DNA from 4 places in the Modestobacter lacusdianchii genome. Region 3 is predicted to be linked to each of the others. Evidence: riboswitches for the same ligand, from Rfam matches in the RefSeq annotation. Region 3 holds a riboswitch; each other region holds the start of a gene.
The links. Region 3 has a riboswitch for cyclic di-AMP ahead of ACJTNH_RS09655 (C40 family peptidase). Riboswitches for the same ligand answer to the same signal wherever they lie in the genome.
Positions count from the first base shown of each region.

Region 1: another riboswitch for cyclic di-AMP. It lies ahead of ACJTNH_RS11980 (M23 family metallopeptidase); the one in region 3 lies ahead of ACJTNH_RS09655 (C40 family peptidase).
Region 2: another riboswitch for cyclic di-AMP. It lies ahead of ACJTNH_RS11215 (C40 family peptidase); the one in region 3 lies ahead of ACJTNH_RS09655 (C40 family peptidase).
Region 4: another riboswitch for cyclic di-AMP. It lies ahead of ACJTNH_RS11240 (peptidoglycan DD-metalloendopeptidase family protein); the one in region 3 lies ahead of ACJTNH_RS09655 (C40 family peptidase).

Region 1 is NZ_JBJJTJ010000014.1:21,536-25,743, reverse strand. It holds gene lnt (apolipoprotein N-acyltransferase) at 1-1,017, shown strand, start outside; gene ccsB (c-type cytochrome biogenesis protein CcsB) at 1,007-1,978, shown strand; cyclic di-AMP (ydaO/yuaA leader) riboswitch at 2,071-2,211, shown strand; gene ACJTNH_RS11980 (M23 family metallopeptidase) at 2,281-3,444, shown strand; gene ACJTNH_RS11975 (BlaI/MecI/CopY family transcriptional regulator) at 3,622-4,008, shown strand; gene ACJTNH_RS11970 (M56 family metallopeptidase) at 4,005-4,208, shown strand, end outside.
Region 2 is NZ_JBJJTJ010000012.1:101,559-105,766, forward strand. It holds gene ACJTNH_RS11210 (DUF305 domain-containing protein) at 116-721, opposite strand; gene ACJTNH_RS11215 (C40 family peptidase) at 1,374-2,354, opposite strand; cyclic di-AMP (ydaO/yuaA leader) riboswitch at 2,444-2,595, opposite strand; gene ACJTNH_RS11220 (BlaI/MecI/CopY family transcriptional regulator) at 2,861-3,223, shown strand; gene ACJTNH_RS11225 (M56 family metallopeptidase) at 3,220-4,161, shown strand.
Region 3 is NZ_JBJJTJ010000010.1:105,371-109,578, forward strand. It holds gene ACJTNH_RS09645 (phytoene desaturase family protein) at 1-786, opposite strand, end outside; gene ACJTNH_RS09650 (GNAT family N-acetyltransferase) at 874-1,326, opposite strand; cyclic di-AMP (ydaO/yuaA leader) riboswitch at 1,772-1,926, shown strand; gene ACJTNH_RS09655 (C40 family peptidase) at 1,943-3,085, shown strand; gene ACJTNH_RS09660 (DUF3817 domain-containing protein) at 3,256-3,597, shown strand; gene ACJTNH_RS09665 (serine hydrolase domain-containing protein) at 3,606-4,208, shown strand, end outside.
Region 4 is NZ_JBJJTJ010000012.1:107,635-111,842, reverse strand. It holds gene ACJTNH_RS11250 (LysM peptidoglycan-binding domain-containing protein) at 1-1,620, shown strand, start outside; gene ACJTNH_RS11245 (hypothetical protein) at 1,646-2,080, shown strand; cyclic di-AMP (ydaO/yuaA leader) riboswitch at 2,227-2,381, shown strand; gene ACJTNH_RS11240 (peptidoglycan DD-metalloendopeptidase family protein) at 2,393-3,682, shown strand; gene ACJTNH_RS11235 (TVP38/TMEM64 family protein) at 3,762-4,208, opposite strand, start outside.

The DNA of each region.
Region 1 (4,208 bases), on a different contig from region 3:
TGCGCTGCCGCGGCCGTCGTCCCGGCCCTCGGATTGCTGGCGTGGCTGCCTCTGCCCGGGAGCCAGCTGTCGGAGGGGGGCGAGCCGACCACTGTCGCGGTCGTCCAGGGGAACGTCCCTCGATCCGGCCTCGACTTCAACGCCCAGCGCAGAGCGGTCCTCGACAACCACGTCCAGCAGACCCTCGAACTGGCGGAGCGGGTCGACGGTGGCGGCACCCCGCGACCCGACGTCGTGATCTGGCCCGAGAACTCCTCGGACATCGACCCGTACCAGAACCCGGATGCAGCGGCGGCCATCGACCGGGCGGTCCGCGCGATCGACGCGCCCATCCTGATCGGTGCCGTCCTGGACGGGCCTGGTCGGTACCTGACCAATGCGGGCATCGTCTGGGACCCGGTCACCGGGCCTGGCGAGCGTTACGCCAAACGACATCCGGTGCCCTTCGGTGAGTACATGCCCGCCCGGTCGTTCTTCCGGTTGTTCAGCGAGCAGGTCGATCTGCTGCGACGCGACTTCCTGCCCGGTACCGAGCCGGGGGTCCTGGACGTGGGCGGAGTGCGCCTCGGGGACGTCATCTGCTTCGAGGTCGCCTACGACGGGCTCGTCTCCGACGTCGTGGACGGCGGCGCCTCCCTCTTGGTCGTGCAGACCAACAACGCCACGTTCGGGTACACCGCGGAGAGCGAACAGCAGCTGGCCATGAGCCGCCTGCGCGCCATCGAGCACGGGCGCACCGTCCTGGTCGCAGCGACCAGTGGCATCTCCGCAGTCGTTGCACCCGACGGGACGGTCGTCGACCGATCCGAGCTCTTCACGCCCTATGTCTTCGTCGGCTCACTGGCGCAGCGGACCCAGACGACCACGGCGACCCGAATGGGTGTCGTTCCCGAAGCTGCGCTCGCGGGGCTGTCCGGTGCTGCCGTCCTGGCCGCCCTCGCCACCGACCGTCGGCCTCGGCGGGCGCGCACCACACCTGAGCACTCCATCGATGAGGAGGGTCCTCGTGACCTCTGACGCCCTGGCCGACCTCTCCGACACGCTCTTCGGGGTGGCGATCGCCATCTATGCCCTCGCCGCCATCGGCTTCTGCGCCGAACTCGCGTTCGGCCGGCCGTCGACGCGAAGTCGACCTCAGTTGGCCACGGTGAACACCGGTGCGTCGAGCGCCACTGCTCTCCCGGCGGCCAGTGGCGCAGCCGGGCGACCCCAGGCTGCGCGGTGGGGCCAGCTGGGTGTCGTCCTGACCGCGGTCGGAGCGCTCGCACAGGCCGGCGTGCTCGTCACGCGCAGTGCGGCTGCGGGGCGTGTGCCGTGGGGCAACATGTACGAGTTCGCCACGGCGGCAGTTCTGGTCGGGGTGCTCGCCTACCTGTTCCTGGTCATCCGGGTGCCGGGCCTGCGGCGGATCGGCGTGTTCGTCCTGGGGCCGACGGTCATCGGACTGGTCCTCACCGGCTTGCACCTGTACGCGGAGTCCGGACCGCTGGTCGCCGCGCTCAGGTCAGACTGGCTCGTGGTGCACGTGTCAGCCGCCATCCTCTCGTTCGGCGTCTTCATCGTCAGCGGTGTGGCCAGCGCGCTCTACCTGGTCGCCGCCCGGTCCGAACGGTCGGCGTCAGCGGCCGGCGGTGGCGAGCAAGGCCGGGGTGGCAGGCTGCCCAGCGCGGAAACGCTCGACCGGGTGGCGCATCGGACAGCGATCTTCGGCTTCCCGGTCTGGACCTTCGCCGTGATCGCCGGCGCCATCTGGGCGGAGAGCGCCTGGGGCCGCTTCTGGGGCTGGGATCCCAAGGAGACGTGGGCCTTCATCTCCTGGGCGCTGTACGCCGCCTATCTGCACGCCCGCAACACCTCGGGGTGGCGCGGCAGGCCGGCCGCCTGGACCAACCTGGTGGCGCTGGCCACCCTGGTGTTCAACCTGCTCTTCGTGAACCTCGTGTCCACCGGTCTCCACTCCTACGGTGGTGTCTCGTGAGGCGCTTCGTTACGAGACCGTGACAACTAAGCTCCTTCGTAGTAGCGTCTCGATCCGGTCCACCCGGGCCCTGCTCCTCGCACCGAGGACCTCGGGTGGACACGCCGAACCACCACGGCCTCGCCGAGGTGGACCGGGGACCCACGTCTCTTGGGGTGAATCCTGCGTGCGCAGGTAGGGCAGCTTCCCGTCCGAACCCGTCAGCTAACCCGGTAGGCAGTCAGGAAGAACGGAGAACCGTCGCCTTGGCGACCCTGCGTCACCGGAACCCACGCCCGTCCAAGCCCCGACCCCTGTCACGCTTGGCGCCGCTGAGCGTCGCCGCGGCTGTCACCGCGCAGTTGGCGCTCACCTCGCCGACTGCGCTCGCAGCACCCGGCGACCCCAACGCCCAACAGAACTCTGCTCAGTCGACGTTCGACACGGCCAGCGCCGAGATCGACCGAGTCGAGCAGCTCCTCGCAGCCGCTGAGACAGAACTGCAGCGACTGACGGTCCTCGCTGAAGCCGCCGGTGAGGCGTCACGCCTGGCAGCGCAGGAGCTGACGACCGCCCAGGCTGCGGCAGCGACCACCGCCGCAGAGCTGGCCGCCGCTCAGGTCGCCACGACCACAGCGAAGGACGACGTGGCCGACCTCGGGCGTGAGACCTACATGGGGGCCGACTCCCTCAGTGATGCAGTGACGCTCCTGGAGGCCCGAGGGCCAGAGGACCTCCTCCAGCGTGCAGCCATGCTGGAACTGATCGGCGACGACCGGGCAGAGCGGCTACGAGCGCTGCAGGATGCCGAGAGCCAGGTCGCGCGCGCCGACCAGGCCGCCCGTGACGCGGTCGCCGCCCGCGACACCGCTGCCCAGGCGGCCGAGCAGGCCGAAGCCGCTGCTCAGGCCCAGCTCGGTCAAGCGCAGGTGAGCTATGACGCCGCGGCAGGTCAGAAGGCGGAACTGGAGGAGCAGCTGCGGACGGCGCAGGTCCAGCTCCTGACGCTCCAGGGAGACGATGACCCTGAAGCCACCGTCGACGACCGCCAGGAGGTCGCGAGCGCGGCCGCGACGGCCGGCACCGGGTCGCTGGCCGAGGGACGGGTCACCTCTTGCTTCGGGAGTCGATGGGGCACGAGCCACAACGGCGTGGACATCGCCGCACCCATCGGCACGCCTATCTACGCCCCTGACTCGGGTGTCGTGTTGCACGCCGGCCCGGCCAACGGGTTCGGCCTGGCGGTGTACATCCAGCACTCGGACGGGACGATCACCCTCTACGGTCACATCAACCAGGCGTTCGTCTCGGCCGGGCAGACTGTCTCCGCCGGCGAGCAGATCGCCGAGGTCGGCAACCGTGGTCAGTCCACCGGGCCGCACGTGCACGTGGAGGCACACACAGGCGGGCTGTACGCCAACCGCAACGACCCGGCTCCCTGGCTCGCTGCACGCGGCATCTCCCTGGGCGGAGCGTGCTCCGGCTGACCAGGTCAGCAGTGCCGGCGCTCGCACGTTGGTGGGATCCTGCGCGGATCCTCGGGGCGCAGGAGCCTCGACTGCCTAGGCTGACCGTGGAACAGGACCGGGTGGGGCGAGAAGGCGAGCGCCTGACCGTCCGGCCGGCAGCGGTGCGTCGTCGAGACGGCAAAGAGAGGTGGGGGCGTGCGCCCGTTCGGTGAGTTGGAAGCGGCGATCATGGCGGAGCTGTGGCGTCGCGGTGAACCGGCGACGGTGCGCGACGTCCTGGGGGCCCTCAACTCCTCCCGGAACCTCGCTTACACGACCGTCATGACGGTGATGGACAACCTCCACAAGAAGGGCCAGCTCACCCGGGAGATGTCGGGACGGGCGTGGTTGTACCGACCGGTTCGTAGTCGCGCCGAACATGCCGCGGCCTTGCTGCAGGACGTCCTCGCCGAATCGGGGGACCAGCAGGAGGTGCTCATGCACTTCGTCGCCGAGCTGCAGCCGGACGCGGTCGCGCAGTTGCGCACCGCCGTGGAAGCCGCTCGTTCCGAGTCGCAGACCCCGCCAGGAGACCGAGCGTGAGCGCCAGCCTGGCACTCGCCGCGATCGGTGTCGCCGTCCTAGTCCTCGGCCCACGACTGGTGGATGCAGGATGGACTGCTCAGGCCCCTCGGCTGGCGATCCTCGCCTGGCAGGCACTGACCTTCACGGCTGTCGCCACGTTCGTGCTCGCTGGAGTGACCCTGCTGATCCCCATCACCACCCTGGCGGGTGGACTGGGG
Region 2 (4,208 bases), on a different contig from region 3:
CGGAATCGACGACGCAGAGGCGCAGCCTCCGCACCGTGGACCGGCGGGCGCTGCGGCCGATGAGGCGGACCGGTGGCGGCCCAGCTGTGTACCGAGCCGCCACCGGATCGATCCGTCAGCTCCCAAGCTCAGCGAGCAGCGCCTGCATCTCCTCGATCTCGGCGGCCTGAGAGCTGGCGATCTCCTGAGCCAGGGCGATTGCGTCGATGTTCTGACCATCAACCATCTCGGTCTTGGCCATGTCAACCGCTCCCTGGTGGTGCTCGGTCATCATCTCCAGGAACATCCGGTCGAAGTCGGCGCCGGAGGCGGTCTCCAGCCCCGACATGTCCATGTTCATGTCCATGCCGCCCATGTCTCCTGAGCCGTGGTCCATGCCGTCCATGTCATCGGACTCAGACTGTCCCCAGTCTTCCAGCCAGCCGGTCATGGTCTGGATCTCGGGGTCTTGAGCGGCTTCGATCCTGCTGGCGAGCTGCAGGACCCGGGGGTCCTGAGCGCGTCCGTCGGCCAGCTGCGCCATCTCCAGGGCACCCTCGTGGTGCGGGATCATGCCCTGGACGAACTCGACGTCGGCTTCGTTGAACTCAGCCGACACACTCGCCGAGCTCGAGCTGGCAGCGCTGTTGTCATCCGAGCCGTTGGAACAACCGGCGAGGACGATCACGCCGGCGATGAGCCCTCCGGTGAGGCGGGTAAGGCCAAGGGCGGTGCGGGTCATTGCTTCTCCTGTGGATGAGATCTGGGTGTGAACGACTGACCCGATGCACGCGGGAGCGCGCCGGGTCGGCGATTCGGCCTAGATCCGCAGGAGACAGAGAGAAGCGAGGTCCGGCGGTCTGGGGAGCTGGATGGAGTCCCACCACGATCTGGCCCGGACCAGGCCCGCTCCTCGGCCACCGGGTGGAGTTCTCCGGATCAGGAGTACGGCGGCCAGGAAGGCCAGTCCGGCGAGCAGGATCCCCAGGCACACCGCCAGAGCATGAGCGCCGCTGTGGACCGGTGCGGGGTGGCTGGAAGCCTTGGCTCCTGGCGCGACCTTCCCCCCTGTCAGGGCGTCAGCGGAAACGGTGGTCACGACCGAGGCTGCGACCACCGTCACTTCTCCCCCCGCACCAGCCGGCGCAGCTCTCATGTGAGCCATGTCGGTGTGGGTGCCGGTGTGGGTGCCGCCTACGTCTGCGCTCACGCACTGCAGCCCGTGCATGGAGAACACGGCAGCGAGGACGAGCATCGCCAGCATGCGAACCGAACGCATCGTCCCCCCCTTCTCGCGCGCCTCCCCAGACACTACTACGCCCTGTAGTACTGAGCGTGGCCGCCGACTCGACCCACGGGCGACCCGGGACATCCGGGCCCCGCGGGCCGGCTCGTCAGGGGAGGATGCGGCGGGCTCCGGCGTAGCCGGACATGTCCACGCTGCCGACGCTGACCGGCTCGCCGAACGTCGTGGCGTGGACCATCTGCCCGCCACCGATGTAGATGCCGATGTGGCTGATCGGGCTGTAGTAGTAGACGAGATCGCCAGGCTGCAGCTCCGCACGGGAGACCGCACGCCCCATGGACGCCTGGATCTTGCTGGAGTGCGGCAGGGAGATGCCGGCGGCGGCAAAGGCGTACTGGGTCAGCCCTGAGCAGTCGAAGGCGTCCGGCCCGCCGGCGGCCCACACGTACGGGTCGCCCACCTGCGCAAGCGCCGTGTCGATCACCACCTGAGCGGCGTCACTGCCCGCATCCACCGAACCTGCCGGAGGCGCCTGCAGCGACTGCCCTCCGTGGGCGACATCGGCCTCCTGCTGCTGCTCAGCAGTGAGGGTGGCGTACTGGGCCTTGTAGCCCTCGATCTCGGTCTGCAGTTGCTCCTGCTGCGCCTCGACCGATCGCAACTGGGCCTCGGCCTCGGCCGTGGCCTCCGCCGCCGCAGCGCCTGCGCTCTCCGCAGCTGCGCGTGCCGCAGCCACACGCTCGAGGACGTCGTTGTGATATCCGGCGACAGACTCCAGGGTGGCGACCCGTTCGAGGAACTCGTCCGCAGACCCGCTGGTCATGAACGCCTGCAGGGACCCCAGGGCGTCACCGGTGAACGCGGTCTGCGCGACAGTGGCGATCTGGTCTTCCAGGGCGGCAAGCTGGGCATCAGCCTCCGCCAGCTGGGCGGCGGCGCCAGCCGCGGCGGCCTGCTGCTGGGCGAGGATCTCCCGGGCCTCGTTGAAGTCCTCGGTGAGGACTTCCAGCTCATGACCTCTCTCGGCCGCGAGCTGGGCGGCCTGCTGGCCGGTGGTCGCCTCATCCGGCGCGGCGATGGCGCTGCCCGGAGTCAGGCCCATGCTGGCCGCACCCAGCAGCGCCAACACCGTGAGACGGGTGAGGGGTCGCCGTCCAGGGCGGGCGGTCACTGCTCGACGGGTGCTTCCGGCACGAAGTGTCGCCACGGGTGGCGGCTCCTGTCTTCCATGGCCGCCTACCGAGTTAGCTGACGGGTTCGGGCGGGAAGTCGCCCGTCGCGTCCGCCCACGTGGGCGGACGCGATTGACCCCAGGACTGCGGTGGGTCCCCGGTCCTCGGCTGTTGCCCGAGGTTCGGCGGCGCCGGGTCAAGGCCGCCCCATGGGCGACGACAACTCTTCCCGGCGCCGCTCAAAGTAGGGCCGGGGCAACTCCGCCACCACGTCCTCCTATGCGTGTTGAGTAGTTGGTACTGGAGTGACCACTGAGGTTCGATCGGGCACCCGAAAGCGTCAGATGCCGGTATGTCCGTCTGGTGCGGCCCATACGATTGGTCCGGTTGTACGAACTGAGCCAGGCCGCCGGCCCGGCGTGGGGCACACGCCCGTGTCGACGCAGCAAGCAGAGGAGCGGCCATGCCCCGGCTGGGCAAGCTCGAAGCCGCCGTGATGGACGTCTTGTGGTCCAGCGACTCGCCGCTGACCGTGCGCGAGGTCCTCGAGCGGATGCCCCCGCAACGGAATCTGGCCTACACGACCGTGATGACCGTGCTGGGGAACCTCTTGCGCAAGGGACTTCTCGACCGGGAGCCGGTGGGCCGTGCGTTCAGCTACCGCCCGACCGTGACCCGCCAAGGGGCGGCGGCCGCCTCGCTCAGGGAGATCCTGGACGCATCGGAGGACCCGCGGTCGGTGCTGCTGCACTTCGCCGAGACAGCCACCGACGAAGAGTCTTCTGTGCTGCGTGAGGCGCTCGCACGGCGAGCCGCGTCCTCGTGATCGGCATGATCGCCGTCCTGCTGGCGGGTACGGCTCTGGGCGCGCACGGGCACCGCCCATTGCTGTGGCTCGCCGATCGGCGGGTCGATCCGACCATCCTGTTGGTGGGCTGGTCACTCCTGACGGTGGGGCTCGTGGCCTCAGGCCTGGCCATGATCGGCCTGCTCGCCCTGCCGATGGACCAACACGAGGCCAGTGGGCTGTTCCAGCTCGTGGGGGGGTGCTGGACAGCGGTCACCACGGGCACCGTGCCCGCCTGGCAGCAGACTGTCGCCGGAGTCAGCCTGATCATGGCCGCGACCATCGTCGTGCGGCTCGGCAAGGCCGTCGTGAGTCGTGCGAGGTCGGTGAGGCGGCACGCCCCGCACGTCGAGCGGCTACGTCTCCTGGCCCTCAGCTCCTCATCAGGCGAGCCACTGTGGGTTCCTGACCAGCGCGCGATGGCCATGTCCATCGGCGGCCGACCTGGAGTGATCATCGCCTCCGATGGCTTACGGGCACAGCTGCCTCCCGAGGCGGTGACGGCGACACTGGAGCACGAGCGGGCTCACCTGCGCGGACACCACCATGCTCTCGTCACGGTTGCTGAGACGTTGGCTGCTGCGCTTCCGTGGTGTCCTCTGCTGCGCGCGGCGCCAGCCGCGACTCGGGACCTGGTGGAACTGGCCGCCGATGCGCAGGCGGCTCAGCGGTGCGGGCCCGAGGCCGTGCAGGTCGCACTGCGCAAGATGACCGGGCAGCCGGTTCTTCCCTTCGGGTTGGCCATGGCTTCCCGGCTCACCGAACTGCGGATCAGTCGGCTCGGAGGGTCCGGTGACCGGCGCATGCGCCGTCTTCTTCGCTGGCCGGGGGCTCTGGCGATGGCGTCCGGAGCTCTCCTGCTGCCCGCAGCGACCACGTGGCTGGGTGTCAACATCGTGCTGTGCGCGGTCACCTGATCAGCGGTTCCCCGAGTACTGAGTCTCACAAGGGCCATCGCACGTCC
Region 3 (4,208 bases):
GGGGGCGGCGCCGCCCACCACGTGGCCGGCGTCGACGGCGTGCGCCGTCCCGTCGTCGTCGGTCCAGTGCACGGTGACGCCGTCGGGCCGGGTGTCGAGGGCGGTGACGGTGGCCCGGGTGACCAGCGAGGCGCCGGCGGAACGGGCGGCGTCGGCGAGGGCGCCGCTGACCGCGCCCATCCCGCCGACGGGCACCCGCCAGCGGCCGGTGCCGTTGCCGACCAGGTGGTACAGGAAGCAGCGGCCGGCCAGGCCGTCGGCGGCGTGCACGTCGGCGAAGGTGCCGATCAGCCCGTCGGTGAGCGCGATGCCCCGTACGTCGTCGTCGGTGAGGTGGTCGGCGACCACGTCGGCCAGCGGCCGCTGCCGCAGGTCGTGCCAGAGCGCCGGGTCGCGCAGCCGGGCGGTGAGCTCCGCCTCCGTGGGCAGCGGCTCGGTCAACGTCGGGGCGAGGTCCTCGGCCAGGGTGGTGAGCCGGCCGTAGAAGCGCTGCCAGCCGGCGAGCTCGGCGTCCGAGCCGGTCAGCGCCCGGAAGGAGGCCGCCGTCTCCGGCCCCTCGTCCCGCTCCACCAGCAGCCCGCCCGGGCGGCCGCCGCGCAGCAGCGGGGTGAAGGACGCGACCGGGCGGTCGAGCAGCCGGATCGGCAGCCGGAGGTCGGCGACGATGCGGTCGGGCAGCAGGCTGACCAGGTAGGAGTACGCGGAGAGCCGGACGTCGACCCCCGGGAAGACCTGCTCGCTGACCGCGGCACCACCGAGGCCGGCCCGCCGCTCGAGCACCAGCACCGACCAGCCGGCCCGGGCGAGGTAGGCCGCGGCGGTCAGGCCGTTGTGGCCCCCCCACGACGACGGCGTCGTACCGCGTCGCGGTGGTCACGCCAGCTCCCGGGCGAAGCAGAGCGAGAACGGGTCGTCCACGTGGTGGCCGAACGCCGGCACCGGCCGGTAGCCGGCTGCGGTGTAGAGCCCGACGGCCTCCGGCTGCCGCGGCCCGGTCTCCAGCAGCACGGTGGTCCAGCCGCGGGCCACCGCCTCGGCCTCCAGCGCGGTGAGCAGCAGCCGGGAGACCCCACGGCCGCGGGCCGCGGGGACGACGTACATCCGCTTCAGCTCGGCGGTGCCCGCCTCGAGGGGCCGCAGCGCGCCGCAGCCGATCGGCGTCCCGTCGTCGTCGCGGGCGAGCAGGACGACGGCCACGTCGGCGGCGGACGGCGGCACCCCCGGCTCGCCCGCCCCGTCGTAGCGGGCGCGCAGCTCGACCTGCTGGGCGGCGGTCAGCGACGCGACGGCGGGGTCGTCCCAGGTGGTGGTGGCGAGGGTCGGCACGGGGTCATCCTGGCCCGCCGGCGTCGAGTCGCGTCGGCCTCGGCAGTTTCGTGGGGGTGTGTCCATCCCGTCGGCGCACCGCGCGGTGCACCGGTGGACGGTCAGCGCGGCGGTTGCGGAGCGTCACCGGGTGGACGCCAACGACCGGTCGACGCCGCCGCGCTGGACGTCTCGACCCCCTCCTGACCAGCACTCCGAGCGACCAGGTCAGGACGCGTGTCGGACCGTCGACCCGGCCACCGGGCAGGGAGTCGTGGTCCGGTACGGCCAGCGGGTCGGCGCGTCTGTCACGCTCGGTGAGCGTGTTGCAGCACACGCCGGGAGTTTCTCCACAAATTGCGTTCAGCCGTTTGTCACGAGCCCATAACGCACGTACGGTCACCAGCGGTCCTGACGGGCAACGCAGTCGCCCACCCGGGTGACGACCGACAGGGCCGCCGCCGAACCACACGGCTCGCCGCAACACTCGCGGGCTCGTGGACCGGGGACCCACCGCAGCACTGGGGTGAAGCTCCTCGTGACCCGAACCGGGTCCGAGGTGCCGGGCGTCTTCCCGCCCGAACCCGTCAGCTAACTCGGTAGGCGGCAGGTGGAAGAAAGGACACACCCGCCGAACATGGCGAGTACGCACACCTCTGCTCGGCGTGGCCGCTCCGGCCGCCGGGTGCTGTTCACCGTCGTCGCCGCCAGCGGCGTCGCCCTCTCCCCGCTTCCCGCGCTCGCCGCTCCCGAAACCCCGGAGACCTCCCAGGAGGCCGCCGCCCTCATCGCCGAGCGGGGTCACGACCTCGAGGTCGTCACCGAGGAGCTGCACGCCGCCAGTGACGAGCTGACCGCTCAGCAGGACGCCGCCGCGAAGGCCGCCGCCGAACTGGAGGCCGCCGAGGCCGCCGTCGCCGAGGCCCGCGACCACGTGCGCCAGGTCGCCCGCAGCGCCTTCACCGGCGAGCAGCTCACCTCGCTGCAGGCCATGCTGACCAGCGAGTCCGCCGAGCAGATGCTCGAGCGGATGGGCACGCTCGACAGCATCGCCGGGCACAACAACGAGATCCTGGGCGACGCGCAGCAGGCCACCGTCGTCGCCGACGAGGCCAAGGCCGCCGCCGAGAAGGCCGCCGCCGACGCCAAGGCGCTCGTCGACGAGGTCGCCGCGCGGCAGGCCGACCTGAACGCCCAGATCGCCGAGTACCAGGCCGAGTACGACCGCCTCTCCGCCGAGGAGCGCGAGCGGGCCCGCATCCTGGCCGAGCAGCACGCCGCCGCGGTCGCCGCGGCTGCGGCCGAGCGCAACGCCTCGCAGTCGGCCTCGCGGGCCGACCGCCCGTCCTCCTCCGCGTCGGCCTCCGCGTCGTCGTCGTCCTCGTCGGCCCCCGCCCCGGCGGCCTCCACGCCGGTCGTGGCCGGCAGCGGCGCCGCGGCCACCGCGGTCAGCGTCGCGATGGCGCAGCGCGGCAAGCCCTACGTGTGGGGCGCCACCGGCCCGGGCTCCTACGACTGCTCCGGCCTGGTCAAGTACGCCTACGCCGCCGCCGGGGTCAACCTCCCGCGCAGCAGCAGCCAGCAGGCCACCGTCGGCCGGGCCGTCTCCCGGTCCGAGCTGCAGCCGGGCGACATCATCGCCTTCTACTCGCCGGTCAGCCACGTCGGCATCTACATCGGCAACGGCCAGATGGTCCACGCGCCGACGTCGGGTGACGTGGTCAAGGTCGCCAGCATCGACGTGATGGGCAGCATCACCGCGATGCGCCGGGTCGGCTGACACCCGCACCACCCGCGACACCCACCGGGCCCCGGCCGCCGTCAGGCGACCGGGGCCCGGTGCGTCCCGGTCGGGCCGGTGGTGACGATCACGCGGGCGGCTGCGCCGGCGCGTCGTCCCGCCGGGCACGATGAGCAGCAGCCCACCGGCCCGACACCCCGAGGAGCACCGTGCCCCCCGCCCTGACCGATCCGCGCACCGTCGCCCGTGCCTTCCGGGCCGTCGCCATCGCCGAGGCGGTGTCCTGGGTGCTCCTGCTGGCCGGCATGTTCGTCAAGTACGTCCCGGAGACCACCGAGCTCGGCGTGCAGATCGCCGGTCCGGTGCACGGCGCGGTGTTCGTCGGCTACGTGCTGGTGACCCTGCTGGCCTGGCGGGTGCTCCGCTGGACGCCGCTCACCGGTCTGCTGGCCCTGGCCGCCTCCGTGCCGCCCCTGGTCACCATCTGGTTCGAGCGCTGGGCGCACCGCACCGGCCGGCTGCCGGTGGACACCGCCGAGCCGGTCCGCTGAGCCGCGCCGTGGCCGAGCCGGTGCTCCCCACCACCGCCCGCACGCTGCTCGCCCGCACCGCCCGGGTGCAGCGCGACAGCCGGGCACCCAGCCTGGTCGCCGGCGTCGTCCGGGACGGCGGCCTGGCCTGGTCGGCCGGCCGCGGCGACGTCGCCGAGCCGCACACCGACGTCCAGTACCGGCTCGGCTCGATCAGCAAGACGGTCACCGCGGTCGTGGTGATGCGGCTGCGCGACGAGGGGCGACTCGGCCTCGACGACCCGCTCGAGCGGCACGTCCCCGGCACGCCGCTGGGCGACCGCACCATCGGCCAGCTGCTCGCCCACCTGGCCGGCGCGACCTCCGAGAGCCCCGGCGGCTGGTGGGAGCGGGTGCCCGGTGGGTCGCTGGCCGACCTGCAGCTCACCGGCGCCGACGTCGTCCTCGGCGCGGCCCGGCGGTTCCACTACTCCAACCTGGGCTTCGGTCTGCTCGGTGAGCTGGTCGCCCGGCACCGGGCGCGGTCGTGGGAGGACGTCGTCCGGGACGAGGTGCTCGGCCCGCTCGGCATGACCCGCACGACCCCCCGGCCCAGCGGGCGGGCGGCGCAGGGGTCGGCGGTGCACCCCTGG
Region 4 (4,208 bases), on a different contig from region 3:
ATGGGCGCTGTCCACGTGGCAGGGACGGTCGACCGCCGGGATGACTTCGCCCGGCACCTGGCAGCCGAACTGGCCGTCAACAGCTGGTCAGACCTGCTCACCGTCACCACTGTCGGCTTCGGTCGGGAACTGGTCGACCTGGCGCCGCACCGGGTCCACCCCGTCGAGTCCGGTTCTCACATCGGCCTGGACGAATCCGGTGAGAGCGGCACCGTGGACGTGCTGGACGGTCGGCTCCGGGCCGGAACCGGCGACGGCTGGATGCCCCAGGTCGTTCTCGCTCCGCACGACATCGGCGATGACGGCGAACTGGCCGAAGCCGCCGCTGCCCTGCAGTCGCGACAGCAGCGCACAGCACTGGCCCTGGTGCTCGGCGCCGAGCCGGTGCAGCGGAGAAGCGAGTGGCTGCTCACGCTCACCGAGGACGGACTGCTTCTCGTGCCCGCTCTGGATCTTCGCCTGCCGGCGCCGCAGCTGACAGTTCAGCAAGCGCGCGACATCGCCGCGCTGCTGGCCTTCGAACGCGACTCCGGCGACGAACCCATCCCTGCCGCCGACGGCGACCGCCCATGGCAGGTGCACACCGACGCCGCCGGCGCACTGCGCGACAGCGTGACCCCTCCGGCAACCAGCCCGCCACCGGCCCTCGATCGGTTGCCGGCGCCACACCAACAGCCCGCTGCCGCAGCACCCTTCGAGGCAACTGCCAGTCACTCCGGTCCGTTGGCGACCAGCGACGTTGCGCAGGCGACGGCGCGGACTGTCCCTGCCGCACTTCGCCGGCGCATCCAGAACGACCTCACCCAGCTCGATCACGATCTGGCTGACTGGTGGTCACCCGACTGCACCCGGCCGCGGCTGACGTTGCTCGGACCGGTCACCCTGCGAGCCCACGGCAACGAGACGGCTGTGGCCAAGTCCGGGCTGCGCCGCCGCTACGAGGAGACGGTCGCCTACCTCGCCACCCGCCCGCACGGCGCCACCGCCGACGAGGCCGCCACTGCCTTGCAACCGGCCCGCGGCGGCAAGACAGACCCGGTCAGCGCCCGCGCGTACGTGCACCGGGTCACCGCCGGCGCGCGTGGGTGGCTCGGCGTCGACCCCGCCACCGGGCACAAGCACCTCAGCTCTGGTCACCGTGGCCGGTACACACTGACCAACGTGCTCGTCGACGCTGACCTGTTCCGTCAGCTGCGTGCCCGCGCGGAGGTACGCGGCGACGACGGTCTGCCCGACTTGCTCGCCGCCTTGGAGTTGGTGTCCGGGCCGCCGTTCGCCCAACGTCCCACAGGCTATGAGTGGTTGGACGGTCTCGACTTCACTCTCAGCGCCGCGATCTGCGACGTCGCCCACCAGGTCGTCACCGTCGCGCTTGCCATCGGCGACCTGGCTGCGGCGCGCACTGGCTCGGCGACCGCGCTGCTCGTCGCACCGGACGACGAACAGGTACTGCTCGACGCGATGGAAGTCGGCTACCACCAGGGAAACCGCGCCGAAGCCGAGACGTACGTAGCGCGCATCGTGCAGGTGCATGAGGGAGAGGATGAGATGGACCTGCCCATGAGCACGGCGGAGACCATCAACCGCGCCCGGCGGCAGTACCTCAACAAGGCATCCTGAGGCTCTCGACCGCGCCTCAAGATGAGTGCCCACCCGCGTCGATGAAGCAGCGACCAGCGGCACCCGGTGGCTGCACGTCCTGGCCAGTGATGGCGACGTCCTGGCGGCGATCGAGCAGCAGATCGTCGACGCGATCCATGCCCGCACCAGCGACGTCGACACCCCGGCATTCGGCCTGCAACAACCGTACCGGCCGGGTGTCGGGACTCGCGCGGGGGCGCGCACGTCCCGCCGCTGGCGCGTCGGTTCTCCCGTTCGCAAGCTACCGGCAGGACTACCGGCCCGCACGTGCTCACCGGCCACGTCAGCACTGATTGCCCGCGCCGTCACGAGCCGGAGTTCCCCGCAACCGTCGGTCCCGAGGACGACCAGCCTCAACGAAGCCCGCCAGGCGCTGGCCGAGGCCACCGCTGTGGTCGATGCCAGAGTCCAACTGCTGCCGGTGCTCGACATCTCCTGAGCCCAGGCCTGGAACAGAGATGGCAGCTAGCAGCGATGCGGCAGGCCGAAGTAGTTGGCCACTGTTACCGACCTGTGACAACTATCCAAGGTCGTAGTACCGTCCCATCCGGTCCGTGTGAGCCACGACCTCGTCCTGAGGTCCTCGCCCGGACCCCGTCGAACCACCACCGCTCGCGGTGGCGGACCGGGGACCCATCGATCCCCTGGGGTGAATCTCGCCTGGCCACAGTGCCGCCGCGAGTAGGGCTGTCTCCGGCCCGAACCCGTCAGCTAACTCGGTAGACGGTGAGGGAGAACGGAGCCCGTCGCGTTGGCGACATCGCACGACATCATCTGGCACCTCGCACAGCCGCAGTCGGCTCACCCGCAGCGCCCCCGCTGGCGCACCGCGGTGCTCGCACCGGCCTTGGCCACCAGCGCCGCACTGCTGCTGGCCCTCGCGGGCCCCGCAGCCCAGGCCGCACCCGCAGAACCGGCTGCCACAGCGAGCCAGTCCGAGCTCGCCGCCGCCGATGCCGCGCTGCGTGGCATCGAAGAGTCCGTGGCGGCAGCTGAGGAGAACCTGCAGCGGCTCACCGTGGAAGCGGAGGCAGTCGCCGACCAGAGCCTGGTCGCCCAGGCCGAACTGTCCGTCGCCCGGCAGCTGGCCGATACCCGGGTTGCGGAGCTGCATGCCGCACAGGCTGCGGTCGACCAGGCACGCACCGACGTCGCGGCTGTGGGCCGGCAGAGCTACATGGGTGCTGACGCCTATGGCGCTGCCTCGGCGTTCTTCGGTGCAGCAAGCCCCGAGGAAGTGCTCGACCGGGCCGCGACCTTGGAGTACCTCGGGGATGCCCGGGCCGAGCAGCTCGAGGAGTTCGAGGTCGTCGAGGTCCAGCAGCAGGCAGCGACCGAGGCCGCCAAGGCGGCCGTGGATGCGCGCGACGCGGCCGCTCAGGCCGCCGCGGAGGCCGAGCGGGTCGCCAAGGACGAACTCGCCACCGCCCAGCGGACCTACGACGCCGCCGTAGGCGAGAGGGCCGCGCTGGAGCAGCAACTCCAGCAGGCCCGGGAGCGAGTGGCCACCCTCGCCCGCGAAACGGCCACCTCAGCAGCTGCCGAGCAGGCAGACGCCGGCGAACCCGCAGTCGCAGCGGCCGAACGGGGCGAACAAGCGGCCTCCCGCGGAAGCGAGCGGACCTCCGCCGGCACGAGCACCGGCATACCGACGACCGGCCGGGTGACCTCGTGCTACGGCTCCCGTTGGGGAACCATGCACTACGGCGTGGACATCGCTGCTCCGATCGGCACCCCGATCTACGCGCCGGAGGGTGGTGTGGTCCTGCAGGCGGGGCCCGCGTCCGGCTTCGGCCTGGCTGTCTACCTGCAGCACGCTGACGGCTCCATCACCGTGTACGGCCACATCAACAGCTACTCGGTGGCCGCCGGACAGCAGGTGTCGGCGGGCGATCAGATCGCCGAGGTGGGCAACACGGGACAGTCCACGGGTCCGCACCTCCACTTCGAAGTGCACCAAGGTGGGCTCTACCAGAACCGCACCAACCCGATCCCGTGGCTGAGCCAGCGCGGCCTCCCTCTGGGCGGCAGCTGCGGCTGACAGCCGGGTTCGGCCACTCTTCCGCCTCGTCGAGGCCAGATCTCGGCGGCCGCGGCCGCTGAACCGTCGTTGCGCGACCTCAGGTCTCCGGTTCCTCATGGCTCTGGTGGCTGTGCCGCCCACGGCGCAGCCACCAGAGCGCGAGGAGGGCCACGGCGACGAGTCCCGCCAGGCTGGCCAGCCACGGCCGGTCCTGCAGTCCAGCCCACCAGCCGTCGGCACTGCCTGCCGCGGCTCCGAGGCTGACGTACAGCACGGACCCAGGAATGACGCCAACAGCCGTCCCGACCGCGAAGTGGACCAGCGCGATCCCGCTGACGCCGGCGGCATAACTGACCACCGCGAAGGGTGGCGCAGGCAGCATGCGAGCCGTCAGCACCGCCAGCACGCCGTGACGGCTCAGCACCTCGTCGACCCGGTTGAGGCGTTGCCGGAAGGCTCTTTGAACGAGGCTGCGGCCGAGCCAGCGGCTCGCGCCGAACCCGCCGATCCCGCCAGCCAGGGCAGCAGCAAGAACGAGCGCCAG